Regions from separate parts of the Holdemanella sp. DFI.5.55 genome, predicted to be linked through region 1. Evidence: a T-box and tRNA genes for the amino acid it is inferred to sense, from the RefSeq annotation. Region 1 holds a T-box; the other holds one or more tRNA genes.
What was found. A T-box is a leader RNA that pairs with one kind of tRNA and senses whether it is charged. The one in region 1 lies ahead of lysS (lysine--tRNA ligase), so its partner is inferred to be a tRNA-Lys.

Region 1 (8,411 bases):
TGGCTGGTCAAATTGGTCGTAGTGCTAGAATTAATTTAGGGTATCGTCATGATTCTCGATATGTTGGTTTAGAAGCTTTTAAAAACAACAAAGGAATTATTGGATTTGATTTTTTGATGAAAGGAACTCAATATTTTGATCCGTTAAATACACCTCGTTTTATGAATCCAACGCGTGATTTTATTGCGGTATGTACAAATTGTAAAACGGGAAGGCCCGAATATTTTAGTAAGAATAAAACGCAGGATATTTTTAAGGCCGTACAAGCCAGTGCAACCATGCCTTATGTTTCAAAGATGGTTGAAATTGAAGATGGTTTATACTTGGATGGTGGCTGCAGTGATAAGATAGCGTATCAATGGGCGTTGGATCATGATTATGAGAAAATCATTGTGGTTCGTACACGTCAAAGAGAGTATCGAAAGAGTGAAGCGAATCCTTTCGTTCAAAAAATGACAAAAAGATTGTATGCTGAATATCCAGCTTTAGAACAGAAGTTGGAATCGATGAATAGTGACTACAATAAACAGTGTGATGAATTAGTAAGGCTTGAAAATGAGGGAAGAATCTTTACGATTGCCCCAAGCAAGCCAGTGAATGTATCGCGTGTAGAGAGGGATGTGGATAAACTCGCTGATCTTTACTACATGGGATATTTGGATGGGTTGAATCAGATTCAAAGAATCAAAGAATATTTAGAAATTGATTAAGAGGCCATGCCTCTTTTTCATTTTGTGTTAGAATAAGTGTAGGTGATTTTTATGGTACAAGAAAGACAACAAGAAATCGTAAATGAATTATTAAACTATATGGATACATTAGAAGATGGTAGTGAAGTAAGTACTTGGGATTTAATGGATGAAGTATTTAACTATCAACGCTTTAATGATGGGTATTGTTTTAATGATTTTAAAATTAGCGAAGAAGAATTTATTTCGTTAGATTCGCTATTAAAGGAAAGTGCAATGAAAGAGGGATTCTTTATTGATGACTCTATTTATCAAGATGTGATTGGGGCTTTTCCTTTTAGTTTGACATTTGTAGTAAGGAAATAGGTATGGAAAGATTAGAAACATTGATTCAAGAATTATATCAAGAGGGGACTCGTGAAAAAAATATGGAGGTTCTTTCGCATATTCGTAAACTGGCAAAAGAACAAAAACAATTTATTATTCCTGTCGGCGATGTCGAGGGTGAAAAAGTCTATCGAAGATTATCTTTAGATGATGGTCAAGATGTATTTGTAGCTTTTACTACACAGGCTCAAGTGGATTTGGGGCAGGATACAGAAACATTAAATCAAAGTGTGATGGATGTTTTAAATATGGTGCATGATACACAAGGTGTAAGTGGAGTTGTATTAAATCCTTGGAAAGATTCGTATTTTTTACCAAAAGTTTTAATTGAAATGATTTTAGACAATAAGAATCTAGAGAGTGAAATCAAAGTAGTAAAAGGAGATATCACTACTTTTGATGGAGATTGTATTGTCAATGCAGCCAATGAATCGCTTTTAGGTGGCGGCGGTGTAGATGGCGCTATTCATAGAGCGGCCGGCCCCATGTTACTTGAAGAGTGTAAGCTATTAAATGGTTGTCATACAGGACAGGCCAAGATTACTAAAGGGTATGATTTAAAGGTAAAGTATGTGATTCATACTGTGGGTCCGATGTATTCGGCAAAACATGAAGATGAGCATATGTTGAGGGATTGTTATTGGAATAGTTTGAGTTTAGCTCGTAAGTATGATATTCATACAATCGCATTTCCATGTATTTCATGTGGAGTCTATGGCTATCCTGTAGAAAAGGCAGTGCCATTAGCATTAAAGACAATTGCGGATTGGTTGGATGCAAATAGTGATTATACAATGAAAATCAGTTTGTATTGTTTTGATGAAGAAACGACAAAGGAATATCAAAAATATACAACGTATCAGGGAGAATAATCTTCCTGATTCTTTTTATTATCTATTTAGAAAATTTTCTAAATATAGTTGAAATTATCAAGAAACGATGTATAATCTATTTAGAAATATTTCTAAATAGGAGGTGGTGTTTTGTTTGAAAAAACGTTTAAAGCTTTAGGTGCTCCAGTCAGAAGAGACATTTTGAGTTTATTAAAAAAAGGCAAGATGTCAGCTGGAGATATCGCAAGTCATTTTGATATGTCTCAGGCAACTGTTTCTTATCACTTATCCTTATTAAAGGATGCAGGTTTGATTTGTGAAGAGAAGGATAAAAATTTTATTTTTTATCAAATCAACGCATCTGTTTTTGAGGAGATGTTGTGTTATTTTAAGTCTTTTTTAGGAGGGAATGAAGATGTTGAAAAATAAATGGTTTCAATTTAGTTTAGCTTTGTTTGTGGTTCCATTCGTATTGAATCTAGTTTTCTATAATCAATTACCAGATGTTGTGCCAACCCATTTTGATGTAAATGGACAAGTTGATGGTACAATGCCTAAGTTTATGGGTTTATTTGGTATGTTGTTTTTGTGCTTGGCAATTCATGTATTTACTTGTTTTGTGACGGTAAAAGATCCAAAGCGAAATAATATTCCAGATTTTATGATGAATATTCTATTTATGATTTGTCCAGTTGTTTGTATTGTGACAAGTATGACAATTATTTATTTTGGCTTGGGGTATTCTTTTGATGTTAGTTTTGTGATGAATATTTTAGTTGGCATTTTATTGATTATACTCGGTAATTATTTGCCAAAGGTAAAGCGAAATTATGCGGTTGGAATTAAAACTTCGTGGTCTTTGAATAGCGATGAAAACTGGGTGTTGTCAAATCGTGTAGGTGGCTATTGTATGGTCATTGCTGGAATCTTATATATAGTACTTGGATTACTTGGTTATGTGACAATGGGCATTGTTGTGATTCTTGTAGCGACTATTATTCCGTGTATCTATAGTTATATATTATTTAAGCGAGGAATTTAGTTTCCTCGCTTGATTTCGTTTTGAATGCATTTGAATAAGACTTGAATGGTTTCACTAATCATTTTCTTCGTTTGACTATCCATATTTTGAATGGATTTGACCATCTCAACCATATCGATATTCTTCCTTAAATCTTTTGGGTTTTCATAATCTGAAAAGATAGAGTAAATGGTATCAATAACTTGTTTGCGAGTATTGATATCAATGGATTTAAGCCATTTTGATAGTGTGGATTGTGTATGTTTGGATAGTTGATCATTTTGTTCTAGATAAATAAAGTCACCATTTTCAACGCACCACGTAAATGGATCATGTTGAAGGATGGATATGGCATCACTTTGGATGATTTGATAATTATTTGTTTCTTCAAGTAAGAGTCCAATAACACTCGATTGTGGTATGGTCTTGAATACTTTCTTATTAGTTTGATAAGGTGTAAGAAATCCAGGCCCATCATGGTTGTATGTACAATAAATTGGATTGTGTGTATGGATAGTGGCATAAAGTGCTAAGTTAGCTCCTTTGGAGTGTCCTCCTAAGATGAGTTTGTGTTTTGTCTTATAGTTGTTTACATAGTTTAATGCAGAAATTTGACTGGGAATATTTTCTTGAAAACATAGATTAAAATCTTCTTTCCATCCCACAAAACTTGCGTCTGTACCGCGAAAGGCAATGTAGTCTGTTTGGTTGGGCAAATGAAAAGTCATAGCACAGAATTGTTTTTCGTTGTCTTTGTCAAAATTGGTTTGTAGATGAGAAATCGTAATAGCTTCATATCGTAGTGAATGAATCGTTTGAAGGAATAATTCCTCGTTTAATTCGGGTACTCGTGTATTAGTACATAAATCATTAATTTCATTTTCAAATTCATTTAATAAATGGACTTCGGATTCAACATCAATAGTGGAGTTTTCAAATTTAATATAGGAGATTTGTGAGAGAATCAAAGAGTCCACATTATTAAATGGGTATTCTTCAAGGGTTAAATTTCCGTATTCTTTGATGTGGTCAATGATGTTTTTCATAGGTTTATTGTAGTGCATAAATACATTTAATGAAATATGTTCATCCATAATTTTAAAATTTTTAAAGTTCGTATACAATAAAGTTAGTGAGGGTGGATTGTTATGTTGATATTTGGAATTTTGAGTATTTGTCTGAGTTTAGACGTATTTGTATGTGCACTAGAACAGGGGGCTTCAATTCGTAATATTCGCTTTTCAAAAGCATTGGTTTATGGATTGATTTTTGCGCTATGCAGTTCGGGTATATTTTTATTAGGACATGGAATGTCCACATATATTTTTGGACGTCCTTGGGCAATATTGAATAAATATGTTGCGATATTTGTCTTTTTGATTCTTGGAATTGGAATGGTCATCTATAGTTTTAAGCGTGGAAAGTTTGTGGAAAGACTACAAGAGTTTGATACAAAACAAATTATTAAATTGGCTCTTATTGGAGGACTGGACTGTTTCTTTGTTGGAGTTGGCTGTTATTATATGAATCTTCCTTATTTGATGGAGTCTTTAGTCTTATTTTTAATTGTACTTGCTGGCTATATGATTCATTTTTATATTGGATATTATAATGGGGCCGGATATCAAAAGGCTTATTATTTTCTTTGCGGAATCGTATACTTATTTATGAGTTTATCGTTAATTTTTAGATTAATTCGATTGTAGAGGTGATTTCATGACATTTAATGAAAAGGTGACGATGAAAGATCTTCTGAGTGAGGGATTGTATATTTTGATGCAACAAAAGCCTTTCGAAAAGATCACAATCAAACAGATTTGCGATAAAACAGGTGTTATTCGTGGAACTTTCTATAATCATTTTATGGATAAGTATGAGGCTTTAGAATACTTGATTCATCGTATGTTTTATAAAGGAATGGAGCATGAATCAAATCCTCAAATTATAAAACACATCTTTCAGACTGTAAGTGATAATCGTGATTTTTTTAAGTCTTGTTACAGAATCACAGGACAGAATGGTTTTGAAGATTTAATGAGTAATGTGTTTAAAGAAATATTTAGAAATGTATTTTCTTATTTAGATGTGACTGGTATGGATTCAAGGTTCACAGTAGATTTTTTAGTGGATTATTATGCGAATGATTTATTATACTTTTTAAAGTATTGGATTTCTCATGATTTCGAACCGGATGTAGAAACATATTATGCCAAGATCGATGTTTTATTTAAAAACTGTATTAAAGAATTAAATATTCGATATATGGATAAATCTTAAATTGACAAATTGTGTATTGTCTAGTAGGATAAGAGCGTATAAAAAGGCAATGAAGAGGGCGAGTACCTTTTAGAAATACTTTAGAGAGCTTTTGGTTGGTGAAAAAAAGTGTAGGACTAATTGGGAATAAAGACTTGGAGCTATTTGTATTTCCTGCATTAAAGGAAGAGCTGTTTATAGACAGTGACTAAGGCTGGGCAAAGTGATTTGTTTGGTAAATTAGGGTGGTAACACGAGCACTTCGTCCCTTTGTGGCAAGTGCCTTTTTTTATGGATAAAAGAAAAAGGAGAAAACAATGGAAAAGTTAACGCAACAAGAACAAGTTCGTCGTCAAAAGATGCAAGATTTGATTGACATGGGTATTGATCCATTTGGATCTCGCTATGATCGTACTTCAAATTCGGGTATTATTACTTCATCTTATGGAGACAAGACAAAAGAAGAATTAGATGAATTACAAGTAACAGTTAAGATTGCAGGTCGTATCATGACGAAGCGTCGTCAGGGTAAGGCTGGTTTTATGAACATCCAGGATCGTGAAGGTCAAATTCAGATTTATGTTCGTAAAGATGAAATTGGTGATGATCAATATGAAATCTTCAAGAAAAATGACATTGGAGATATCGTAGGTATTGAAGGTACTGTCATGAAGACAGATCATGGACAATTGTCTGTTCGTGCTAAAAACTATACACACCTTTCAAAATCACTTCGTCCTTTACCAGAAAAATTCCATGGTTTGACAGATGTTGAAGAGCGTTTCCGTCGTCGTTATGTAGACTTGATCATGAATCCAGAGGCAAAAAGAATTGCCTTAACTCGACCAAAAATTATTCGTGCAATCCAACATTATTTGGATGGTCAAGGTTTAGTGGAAGTTGAAACTCCAGTTATGCAACCAATCTTAGGTGGTGCAAGTGCTAGACCTTTCGTAACGCACCACAACACATTAAATATGGACTTCTATTTGCGTATTGCGACTGAATTACCATTAAAGCGCTTAATCGTTGGTGGTTTAGAAGGTGTTTATGAAATTGGACGTTTATTCCGTAATGAAGGTATGGATGCGATGCATAACCCTGAATTTACTACAGTAGAAGCGTATGTTGCCTATAGCGATTTACACGGAATGATGGACTTGATTGAAGGTTTATTTGATTCTGTTGCAAATGAAGTATTGGGTACTACAGATATTACATATCAAGGAACAAAATTATCATTAAAGGCTCCTTTTAAACGTATTCACATGGTGGATGCGATCAAAGAAGCTTGTGGTGTAGACTTCTGGCAAGATATGAGTTATGAAGAAGCTTTGAAATTAGCTGAGGAACATGATATCGAAGTTGAAAAGATTCAAAATACAGTTGGACACATTATCAACTTATTCTTCGAAAAATATGTTGAAGAAACTATTGTACAACCAACATTTGTATATGGTCACCCAACATCCATTTCTCCATTAGCTAAGAAGAATACGAAGGATCCTAGATTTGCGGATCGTTATGAATTGTTCATTTGTGGACATGAATATGCGAACGCATTCTCTGAATTAAATGATCCAATTGATCAAAGAGAACGTTTCGAAAAACAATTAGAACTTCGTGAATTAGGTGATGATGAAGCCAACGAAGTGGATACAGATTATGTAGAAGCATTGGAATATGGTCTTCCTCCAACTGGTGGTGTAGGACTTGGAATTGATCGTTTCGTAATGTTGTTGACAGATCAAAGAACAATTCGTGAAGTATTATTATTCCCGACAATGAAGTCCTTAGATGGTGTAAATAAGAAAAATGATGTAAATAATACAGCTTCTGAAGCACCTGAAAAAAATGTAAAAACTGAGTCTGAAAAGATTGATTTTTCTAAGGTAAAGGTAGAGCCTTTATTTGAGGAATTTGTTGATTTTGATACATTCAGCAAGTCAGATTTCCGTGCAGTAAAGGTTAAAGAGTGTGTTGCAGTACCGAAGTCAAAGAAACTGTTACAGTTTACTCTTGATGACGGAACAGGCACAGACAGAACCATTTTAAGCGGTATTCACGCTTATTATGAGCCTGAAGAACTGGTTGGAAAGACGCTTATCGCTATCACAAATCTTCCACCGAGAGCTATGATGGGCATTGACTCTTGCGGTATGCTCCTCAGTGCTATCCACGAAGAAGAAGGCGAAGAAAAGCTCCATCTTCTGATGGTTGATGACCATATTCCGGCAGGTGCAAAGCTCTATTAAGATGATGTAAAGATGTACCGTTTTACCGAATAGACGGGACGTACTTCATTTGATAAAAAACTAAAAAAACAGCGATTTACATCAAACTTACATCAATTGATGCAGAAATCGGTGCAAGTAAGAAAAAATCGCATAATTAGTGCAATGAGTGGGCAATTCCAATCGGAGTTGCCCATTTTTAAAACAAACAGAAATACAAATCGGAGTTTGAAGCGGAGGTATGTATTATGAATATAGGATTTTGGTCGTGTATAATTTTGGTAATACCATTTCTGATTATAGGTGTGTTATTTGCGATTTTTAAGGAAAAAGCAGCAAAATTTGTTTCAGGATTTAATTCATTTTCTAAAGAAGAACAGGCATTGTATGATAAAGCTCATATCTCTCGTGATATAAGAAATCAGTGCTTTATGTGGGCTATTATAATGTTGGCAGGAGCATTATTATCCTGCTTTTTAACCCCATATATAGCTATACCAACCTATATTATTTGGTTAGTTCTGTTTTTTAGAGAAGTCCACTTTGATAATCATAAAGCGTTTGAAAAATATTTATTAAAGTAAATTCCGGTTTGGAGAATTGAGAAAATCAGAGTTTGTGATGGTAGATAATATGGAATGGTTTAATGTTTTTGGGCTGATTTTTATTGCAGTCATTATGATACCCAATGTTGTATTTGCGATTAAGTGCAAAGATGGATTTGATAATAAGTGGAACAATAAATATGTTGAGGTCACAGAACAAGTAGGGAGATTGGGTTGTTTCGGATTCATGATAATCAATATTCCGGGAACTTGGTTCGGGTGGTGGTCTGACGAAGCATTTGCACTATATCTGATTGTAGATACCATATTGGTAATGCTTTATTGTGCTATTTGGATTATATGTTTTAAGAAAAACAGCGTTTTCAGAGCATTAGCACTTTCTATTATTCCTTCAATGTTGTTCTTATTTAGTGGTATTATGAGTA
Region 2 (8,411 bases), on a different contig from region 1:
ACTTTGACTGGAGTAACATGTGGAAATAAGCCAACATCTTGTCCAGATCAAATCGCATGTGCGCTTAAGGCATATCGTGGCTGATCATTTTCTTGGGGCTTTAAAAGAAATTGAAAGACGTGCTCAAAATAACATTCTTGTATTTTCAGATGTATTAACAGAACGTTTAGAAGTCATTGCACAAAATATGGTTGGAAAATCAATTTCGGATAATGATTATTTAAAGTTGTTGGAATTGTATTATAAAAAGTTTTCGAAAGATGAAAATAAGCAGGCCATGTTGTTTTGTCTTTTAAGAATGCAGGAAGTTGTATTTTATAAAGAACATAAAGAGAATCAGGATGATTTAAGTAAGATGGAATTTAATGAGGAATATGATTCTATCACGAAAGCTTTTCTATCTAGAAAAAGAGATTATTATCAGATTACACTGAAAAATATATTTCAACGATTTATCTTATTAGACACACTTGCGTATATTGTGTTTTTACTTGTGTTTGTTCTTTTGATTCACATTTCTTTTAGGGTTTCATTTGTTTTACTAGTAATTTTGTGGGCGCTTGTATTGTATTTCGCGAAAAAGAAGGGTGTTCCTTATTTTTATAATTCAAGAATTCAAACACTTCTTCAAGATGTGGATTCAACGTTGTTACAGGTGGATCAAGCCATTTTCTAAAGTCGAGTAATCGACTTTTTTGTTTTTTAAATTTTTTCACAAGTTAACTTGTTAAATATATCACAAATATGATATTATTAATGCGTGGGGTGATAAAATGCAGAATAGAAATGTACCCAAAGCAACTTTACAGAGGTATCCGGTATATTTAAAAGCTTTACGTAAACTTCAAAAAAATGGCGTTGAACGAATTATGTCCAAAGAATTATCGAGCTTTGTAGATATTGAACCTACAACAATTCGTCGCGATTTCTCCTTTTTAGGGAATCTTGGAAAACAAGGTTACGGATACGATGTGGATAAACTGATTGAAATATTTAATAGTCAGTTAGGCGTTGATTTTGATGAAAAAATAATTTTAGTTGGTGCTGGTAACTTAGGTCGTGCGTTAATGAATTATAATAAATGGGATTATGTTGTTGGTGAAATCGCATGTGCATTTGATGTGGATCCAGCTAAGTGTGGAACACAATTTGGTGTCGAAGTATATCCGATGTCGGAGTTAGATACGAAGATTCCTGAAGGATGTCGTATTGCGATTTTAACAATTTCACATGATGTACAAGAAACAGTAGATAAATTAGTACAGTGTGGAATTAATGGTATCGTTGATTTTACGCATCAACATTTTTTAGTCCCAAAAGGGGTTGTCATTAAAAGTATTGATGTGGTATCATCAATACAAGAATTGGTATTTATTACAAATTCATTAGAAACAAAGACGCAGAAATAGAAGTCGTCCAAAACGAACATGTAAAGAGAGTCTTGTTAGGTGAAAATAGACAGTGCAAGTTTGGATTGATAACACCTGTGGAGTCGTACTGGAGAAATTAAGTAGACAGTAACGTGTGGAATGCGTTAAATTCCAATTGAGTGCATACATACGTGTGATGAAACAGGATGGTACCGCGGTAATAATCGTTCCTTTTAATTAAGGAACTTTTTTTATTTTGAAGGGAGAAACTATGTTAGTAAAAAAATTAAAAGAAACATTTGAACAGTACGATGGACAAAGTATTACTTTGCAGGGATGGGTTCGTACAAATCGTAATTCAAAGGCAGTTGGATTTATTGCGTTGAATGATGGAACAACTTTTTCGAATGTGCAGGTTGTATATGCGGATAGCTTAGAAAACTTTGATGAAGTATCAAAAATTACAACAGGTTCAGCTATGGAAGTAACAGGAAAACTTGTATGTACTCCAGATGCAAAACAGCCATTTGAAATTCAAGCCGAAAGTATTAGTGTTTTAGGATTATGTGATCACGATTATCCATTGCAGAAAAAACGTCACAGTTTTGAATTTATGCGTGAAATTCCTCATGTACGTCCTCGTGCAAATACATACTATGCTATGTTTAGATTAAGAAGTGTATTAAGTATGGCAATTCACACATTCTTCCAGGATCGCGGATTCGTATATGTACATACACCAGAAATCACTGGTAATGATGCAGAAGGTGCTGGTGAATGTTTTACAGTTACAACTCGTGAAGATGCAAAATATGACAAGGATTTCTTTGGTAAACATGCTCAACTTACAGTATCTGGACAATTGCATGTTGAACCATTCGCATTAACATATCGCAATGTTTATACTTTTGGTCCAACTTTCCGTGCAGAAAATTCAAATACAACTCGTCACGCTTCTGAATTCTGGATGATTGAACCAGAACTTGCGTTTGCGGATTTAGCCGATAACATGGATTGTATTGAAGAAATGATCAAATATTGTATCAACTATTGTTTAGAACATGCTAAAGAAGAAATGGAATTCTTTGCATCAATGATCGATAAAGAATGTATTAAACGTGTGACTCATGTTGCAAACTCTAACTTTGAAAGAATGACTTATACAAAGGCTATTGAATATTTGGAAAAAGCAAAAGATCAATTTGAAAACCAGGATATTTTCTGGGGTATGGATCTTCAGAGTGAACATGAGCGTTATATTTGCGAAAAAGTCGTAAATGGTCCTGTTTTCTTAACGGATTATCCAAAGGATATTAAAGCATTCTATATGCGTGTCAATGATGACAACAAGACAGTTGCAGCATGTGACTTATTAGTTCCTTATGTTGGAGAATTAGTTGGTGGTTCTCAACGTGAAGAGCGTTATGATGTGTTAGTGAATCGCATGAAAGAAATTGGAATGGAACAAGAGACATTACAATGGTATTTAGATTTACGTCGCTTTGGAGGATGCAAGCACTCAGGATTTGGTCTTGGGTTTGACCGTATGTTGATGTATTTAAGTGGTGTTGCGAATATTCGTGATGTTCAGCCATATCCACGTACACCTAGAAATTTAATTTTCTAATGAATTAAACAGGTATCTCGTTGATACCTGTTTTTTTGTGTGATATAAATAAGGGGTATGAAAAAAGTAAGAGTAGTTAATAATAAAAATTTAAGCACGATGATCGTCGGAGTTGTTACTATCGCTATTGTGGTTGTCTGTGTTTTTTTATATGTATCAAGGCCAACTGAAATAGATAAGTTGTCACAATCTTATTTGGATACAGTGGATGTTGAAAAGCTGCGAAAAAAGGTGGAGACAAGTTTTGATGGGTCTTATCGACTCAGTGATTATTTAGTTTATGGGGAGACGTTGTCTTTGTATAAAGATGAGTATGGTACAAAGAAAATGGATAAAATGCAAGGCAATAACATTGTTCTAAGAAATGTTATGAATGATGCCATTACAAGTTTTACATTTAATGGAAAAGTGGATTCAGGTATTGATTTAGGTTCTTTAAAAGAAGGAATTTATGAACTATATACATATGATCATTATGAAAAGGAGCGTATCTATTTTGACGATGCATTTAAGGCGAAGACAATCACGACAATGCGTCGCAATAAAAAGGTGAAAGATATTACGTTTGTGGCAGATAAAGAGGCATTAAAAGAGTATGATATTCATTTAAAGAAAAATTATACGTTTATTATTGTCACTAAGCATATCCCAAAATCCAATGTATATGATGTAGTGATCGATCCATGTGGAAATGCGATGAATTACATCTCGAATACAGTAGATTATGGTGCAAGTACATCAATTTTAGATGAACCAACTTCTTCCATGGAATTTGCGAAAAAATTAAAAAAAGAATTAGAAGAAAAGGGATTAAAGGTAAAAATCTTGCGTAAAGAAAACGAAACGCCTGGATATTATGGTGCAGATGGTCGTCCGGCTCGTGGTTATAAGGCAAAGGCTAAATTATATATTGCCTTGGGTGCAAGCTATGATGAAAATGTAGATGCGCCTTATATGATGGCAAGTCCATATACAAATAGTGGGTTGGCTAATACAATCTCATATTATATGGATCAAAGTGGCTTGACATTGTATGCGGCTAGAACGAACAGCACGCAGGAAAATGGAGTTTTATATGATTCATTTGCCGAAGATGAAAAGGGTGAAGTAAAAAAATATGAACTTTACCCACAATTAAGAGAAACTGGTGGAAGAGCAACATACACTGGTGTTTATGGTGATGAAATGAGAAATGCAAAATATAAAGATGTCTTTGGGATGTATGGATTATACTTTTCATATGCGAGCGCAATGAATTCTCAAAGTGTTGCTTATTTTAACGACAATACGGATGCGATAGCGAAAACTTTGGTGAAAGGTATTGTTAGATATTTTGAAATTTAGGGTGATAGTATGAAGTTACAATTAAGTAATATACAAAAGTCATTTGGAGCAAAAACAGTTTTGGCAGGTGCTAACTTTCAAGTGCGTGATAATGAAAAGATTGCGTTGGTTGGTCGTAATGGCTGTGGTAAAACAACATTGATGAAAACTATATGTGGACTGGAACACTATGATTCGGGTTCTCGTATGGTTTTAAATGGTACAAATGTTGGGTATTTGGCACAGATTACTTTTGTGGACGAAGAAAAGACAGTGTATGAAGAACTTTTAACGGCTTTTGACAAGGTTCGAGAATTGGAAAAGCAGTTAAATGCTCAGGCAGAAGTACTTAAAACGGATTCAAGTGAGAAGCAACTTGAAAAGTATGATGCATTGCAGACACGTTTTGAGGCATTGAATGGATATCAATATGAGGTGGAATTAAAGAATGTGTTTTTTCATTTTCAGTTTGAAGAAAGTGATTTAAATAAAAAATTGTGTGAATTTAGTTCTGGACAAAAAACGAGAATTGCGCTGGTTAAACTGTTATTGACAAAACCAGATATCTTATTATTGGATGAACCGACAAACCATTTGGATATTGCAGCTATTGAATGGCTTGAAAATTATGTGAAGCATTATCCTTTCGCGGTTGTTTTAGTGAGTCACGACCGAATGTTCTTGGATCATGTTGTAGATGAAATCGTGGAAATTGAGTTTGGTAAAACCCAAAGATATGTGGGGGATTACTCGCATTATTTGAAGGCAAAAGATGAATATCTAAAAAAGAATCATGAAGCGTATATTCGTCAGCAACAAGAGATTCATCGTTTAGAAGATTTGATTGAAAAATTCCGTTATAAAAAGAATAAGGCCGCTTTTGCCAAGAGTAAGCAGAAATATTTAGATCGCATGGATAGAATTGAAGATAGTACTTCAGATACCAGTCAGATGAAGGCTGTGTTTACTTGTGCAAGAAAAGGTGGTAAGCAGGTTCTTGAAGTGGAAGATTTACAGGTTGGTTATGATAAAGTGCTGTCTGATGTTTCTTTTCAATTATTGCAAGGACAAAGAATGGCTATCGTTGGTCCTAATGGAATAGGTAAATCAACTTTGATCAGGACTTTGGTGAAAGAACTGCCTGCGATATCAGGTAGCTTTAAATTTGGCCATCAAATTGATGTAGGGTATTTCAATCAGGAAAGTGCTCAGATGAAGTCGAATAAGAATGTATTGGATGAATTGTGGGATATGGATCCGGATGCAACACAAACACAGATTCGTAATACGTTAGCAAGTTTCCTTTTTACACAGGATGAAGTTTTTAAAGAAGTGAATGATTTGTCGGGTGGAGAAAGAGTTCGATTGGCTTTGGCAAAATTAATGTTAGAGCATGATAATGTTTTATTATTGGATGAACCTACAAACCACTTAGATATTCCGGCGAAAGAAGCTTTGGAATCCGCTTTAGAAAAATATGATGGAACGATTCTATTTGTATCGCATGACCGTATGTTTTTAAAAAAGATGGCTACACGTGTACTAGAAATGGGTTCAATCAGTAAAGTGTATGATTTGAATTACGAAGAGTACTTAGAAAAAAAGGCAAGTAATGAACTTGTGGAATCGGTTGCCAAGGTCGAAAAAGAAGCGAAGCCACAAACGGTATCTTTCACGGATTTAAAAGCAATTAAGAATCGTGTCGCAAAACTAGAAGTGCTTTTAGAGGAAGCAGAACAAGATTTAGAGGCAATGCGAGAATTGAGATATGAACCAGAATATTACCAAGATTATCGTAAGATGGAAGAGTTAGATGCGAAAATAGATGATAAACACAACGAAATTGCTGCATTGATGCAAGAGTGGGAAGAAAAAATGGCTATGTTGGAATAGAGTGTCAATTCGGCACTCTTTTTTTGAAAAAATAGTTGCATTTAAAAATATGCTGTGGTAATATAAATGAGCACTGATAAATGGACTCTTAGCTCAGCTGGCAGAGCAACTGACTCTTAATCAGTGGGTCTGGGGTTCGAATCCCCAAGAGTCCACCATTTATGTGTTTAAGTCGATTTACTCGGCTTTATTTTTTTGAAAAAAGATATTGAATAAACCATATGTGTGTGGTATTATCAATGAGTAAAAGAAATGGAAAGATAGAAGCACCCCTTCTCACCTGATGTCTAAGAGACATAGGTTCACGGCCAATTCAGTTTGAATTCGTTTAAAAAGAGTGATGGGTGTGGAATGCACCCATTTTCTTTTTGGAAAAATGAAGAAGGATGGTGTCGAATATCAATAATAGAAAAGTTGCCCCAAATAATGTAAACGATGATTTGTTTAACGAAAAGATTCCGTTTAGAGAAGTTCTTGTCATCAATGCGGATGGAGAACAATTGGGAGTTATGTCAAAAAAAGAAGCATTGGACATTGCATACAAACAAAATTTAGATTTGTTGTGTGTAGCACCCAAGGCGCGTCCGGCCGTGTGTAAAGTTTTAGACTATGGTCGTTATCATTTCGAACAACAGAAAAAAGCAAAAGAAGCTAAGCGTAAGCAACATGTTGTTGAAGTTAAATCTTTGCGTTTATCGCCGATTATCGATACACACGATTTTGAAACAAAAGTTCGTCAGACGTCAAAATGGATCGAAGCGGGTATGAAAGTAAAGATTGATATGCGATTCCGTGGTCGTTTGATCACTCGCTTGGAAGTTGGTCGTAAGATCATGAATGACTTCATCGAAGCTATGGGTGAAGTAGCTATCGTTGAGAAAAAACCTTCAATGGAAGGTAATACGATGTCAACAGTGTTGGCACCTAAAAAGAAGTAAGGAGGACTAGACTATGCCTAAAATGAAGAGTCACAGAGGATTAGCAAAACGTGTAAAAAAGACAGGTTCTGGAAAATTAAAGAGATCTCACGCTTATACATCTCACCGTTTCCATGGAAAGACTAAGAAACAACGTCGTCACTTAGCTAAACCAGGTACTGTACATGCTACAGATTACAAACGTATTAAGGAAATGTTAGTTAAGTAATTAAGGAGGATATAAAGAATGGCAAGAGTTAAAGGTGGAACAGTTTCACGCGCTCGTAGAAAAAAAGTGTTGAAACTTGCCAAAGGATACTTTGGATCAAAACATACATTATACAAAACTGCAAATGAGCAGGTAATGCATTCATTCAGATATGCATACAACGACCGTCGTAAGTTAAAAGGAAACATGCGTAAAATCTGGATTACACGTATTAATGCAGCTGCACGTATGAATGACTTATCATACTCTCGTTTAATGCACGGATTAAAATTAGCTAATATTGCGATCAACCGTAAAATGTTAAGTGAAATGGCTATTCACGATGCTGAAGGCTTCACTAAACTTTGCGAAGAAGCAAAAGCAGCTTTAAATGCATAATTAAACTGTCGTATGACAGTTTTTTTGTTTCTTGTTGACAAATTATTCTGTGTAGGGTATATCTTAAGAGATTAGATTTAACTAACTATCACTAAATGCAATTATGGAATCGCTTTTTTCACTTGTTTAATAATTTGATTTCATAAGATGAGGACATTTTAAAAATGTCCTTTTTTGTTTACAAATTGAAAAAGTAAGATTATACTAACTGTAAGTTAGAAACAACTAATTCTAACTTACATTCATAGTTCTAAGGATGATATATATTATGAAAGACGGATGGAAAAACAAAACAATGTGGACTTTTATTGGAGGTGCAGCGACAGCTCTAGCTGGGTCTAAGTTTTTAAAAAGTAACACAGCCCATGATTTAGCTGTTAAAGGTTTAGCTGGTGGAATGAAGCTTAAATCGGACACAACTTATAAGTATGAGACAATTAAAGTGGATGCAAAGGATTTATTAGAAGAAGCCAAAGTTCAACACGAAGGCGAATAAAATGAGTAGTTTTACTATTGCCCATGACATTCCGGGTCGAATGCGAATTCGCTATGGAAAGAATAAGTTTTCTAGTGTTCAGGGCGAAGTTTTAAAAAAGGATCTTTATGCATGGCCTATGATTGAGAGTGTGGAGGTCATCAACGTTACGGGTAGTGTTTTGATGTTGTATGACAAA

Region 2: it has a tRNA-Lys gene. The T-box ahead of lysS (lysine--tRNA ligase) is inferred to sense a tRNA for this amino acid. The anticodon was not compared.

What each region holds. Positions count from the first base shown of each region.
Region 1 is NZ_JAJDMK010000003.1:65,738-74,148, reverse strand. Features, by position in the region: gene LJE08_RS01645 (patatin family protein) at 1-710, shown strand, start outside; gene LJE08_RS01640 (hypothetical protein) at 762-1,055, shown strand; gene LJE08_RS01635 (O-acetyl-ADP-ribose deacetylase) at 1,058-1,948, shown strand; gene LJE08_RS01630 (autorepressor SdpR family transcription factor) at 2,060-2,338, shown strand; gene LJE08_RS01625 (SdpI family protein) at 2,325-2,951, shown strand; gene LJE08_RS01620 (Mbeg1-like protein) at 2,948-4,024, opposite strand; gene LJE08_RS01615 (manganese efflux pump) at 4,079-4,636, shown strand; gene LJE08_RS01610 (TetR/AcrR family transcriptional regulator C-terminal domain-containing protein) at 4,647-5,207, shown strand; T-box leader at 5,248-5,459, shown strand; gene lysS (lysine--tRNA ligase) at 5,504-7,441, shown strand; gene LJE08_RS01600 (DUF3784 domain-containing protein) at 7,669-8,004, shown strand; gene LJE08_RS01595 (hypothetical protein) at 8,021-8,411, shown strand, end outside.
Region 2 is NZ_JAJDMK010000045.1:1,997-10,407, reverse strand. Features, by position in the region: gene LJE08_RS09160 (TIGR03905 family TSCPD domain-containing protein) at 1-84, shown strand, start outside; gene LJE08_RS09155 (hypothetical protein) at 77-676, shown strand; gene LJE08_RS09150 (redox-sensing transcriptional repressor Rex) at 774-1,409, shown strand; gene asnS (asparagine--tRNA ligase) at 1,642-2,997, shown strand; gene LJE08_RS09140 (hypothetical protein) at 3,055-4,341, shown strand; gene LJE08_RS09135 (ABC-F family ATP-binding cassette domain-containing protein) at 4,351-6,213, shown strand; tRNA gene LJE08_RS09130 (tRNA-Lys) at 6,296-6,371, shown strand; gene infC (translation initiation factor IF-3) at 6,600-7,151, shown strand; gene rpmI (50S ribosomal protein L35) at 7,165-7,359, shown strand; gene rplT (50S ribosomal protein L20) at 7,378-7,737, shown strand; gene LJE08_RS09110 (DUF1490 domain-containing protein) at 8,006-8,233, shown strand; gene LJE08_RS09105 (HMA2 domain-containing protein) at 8,235-8,411, shown strand, end outside.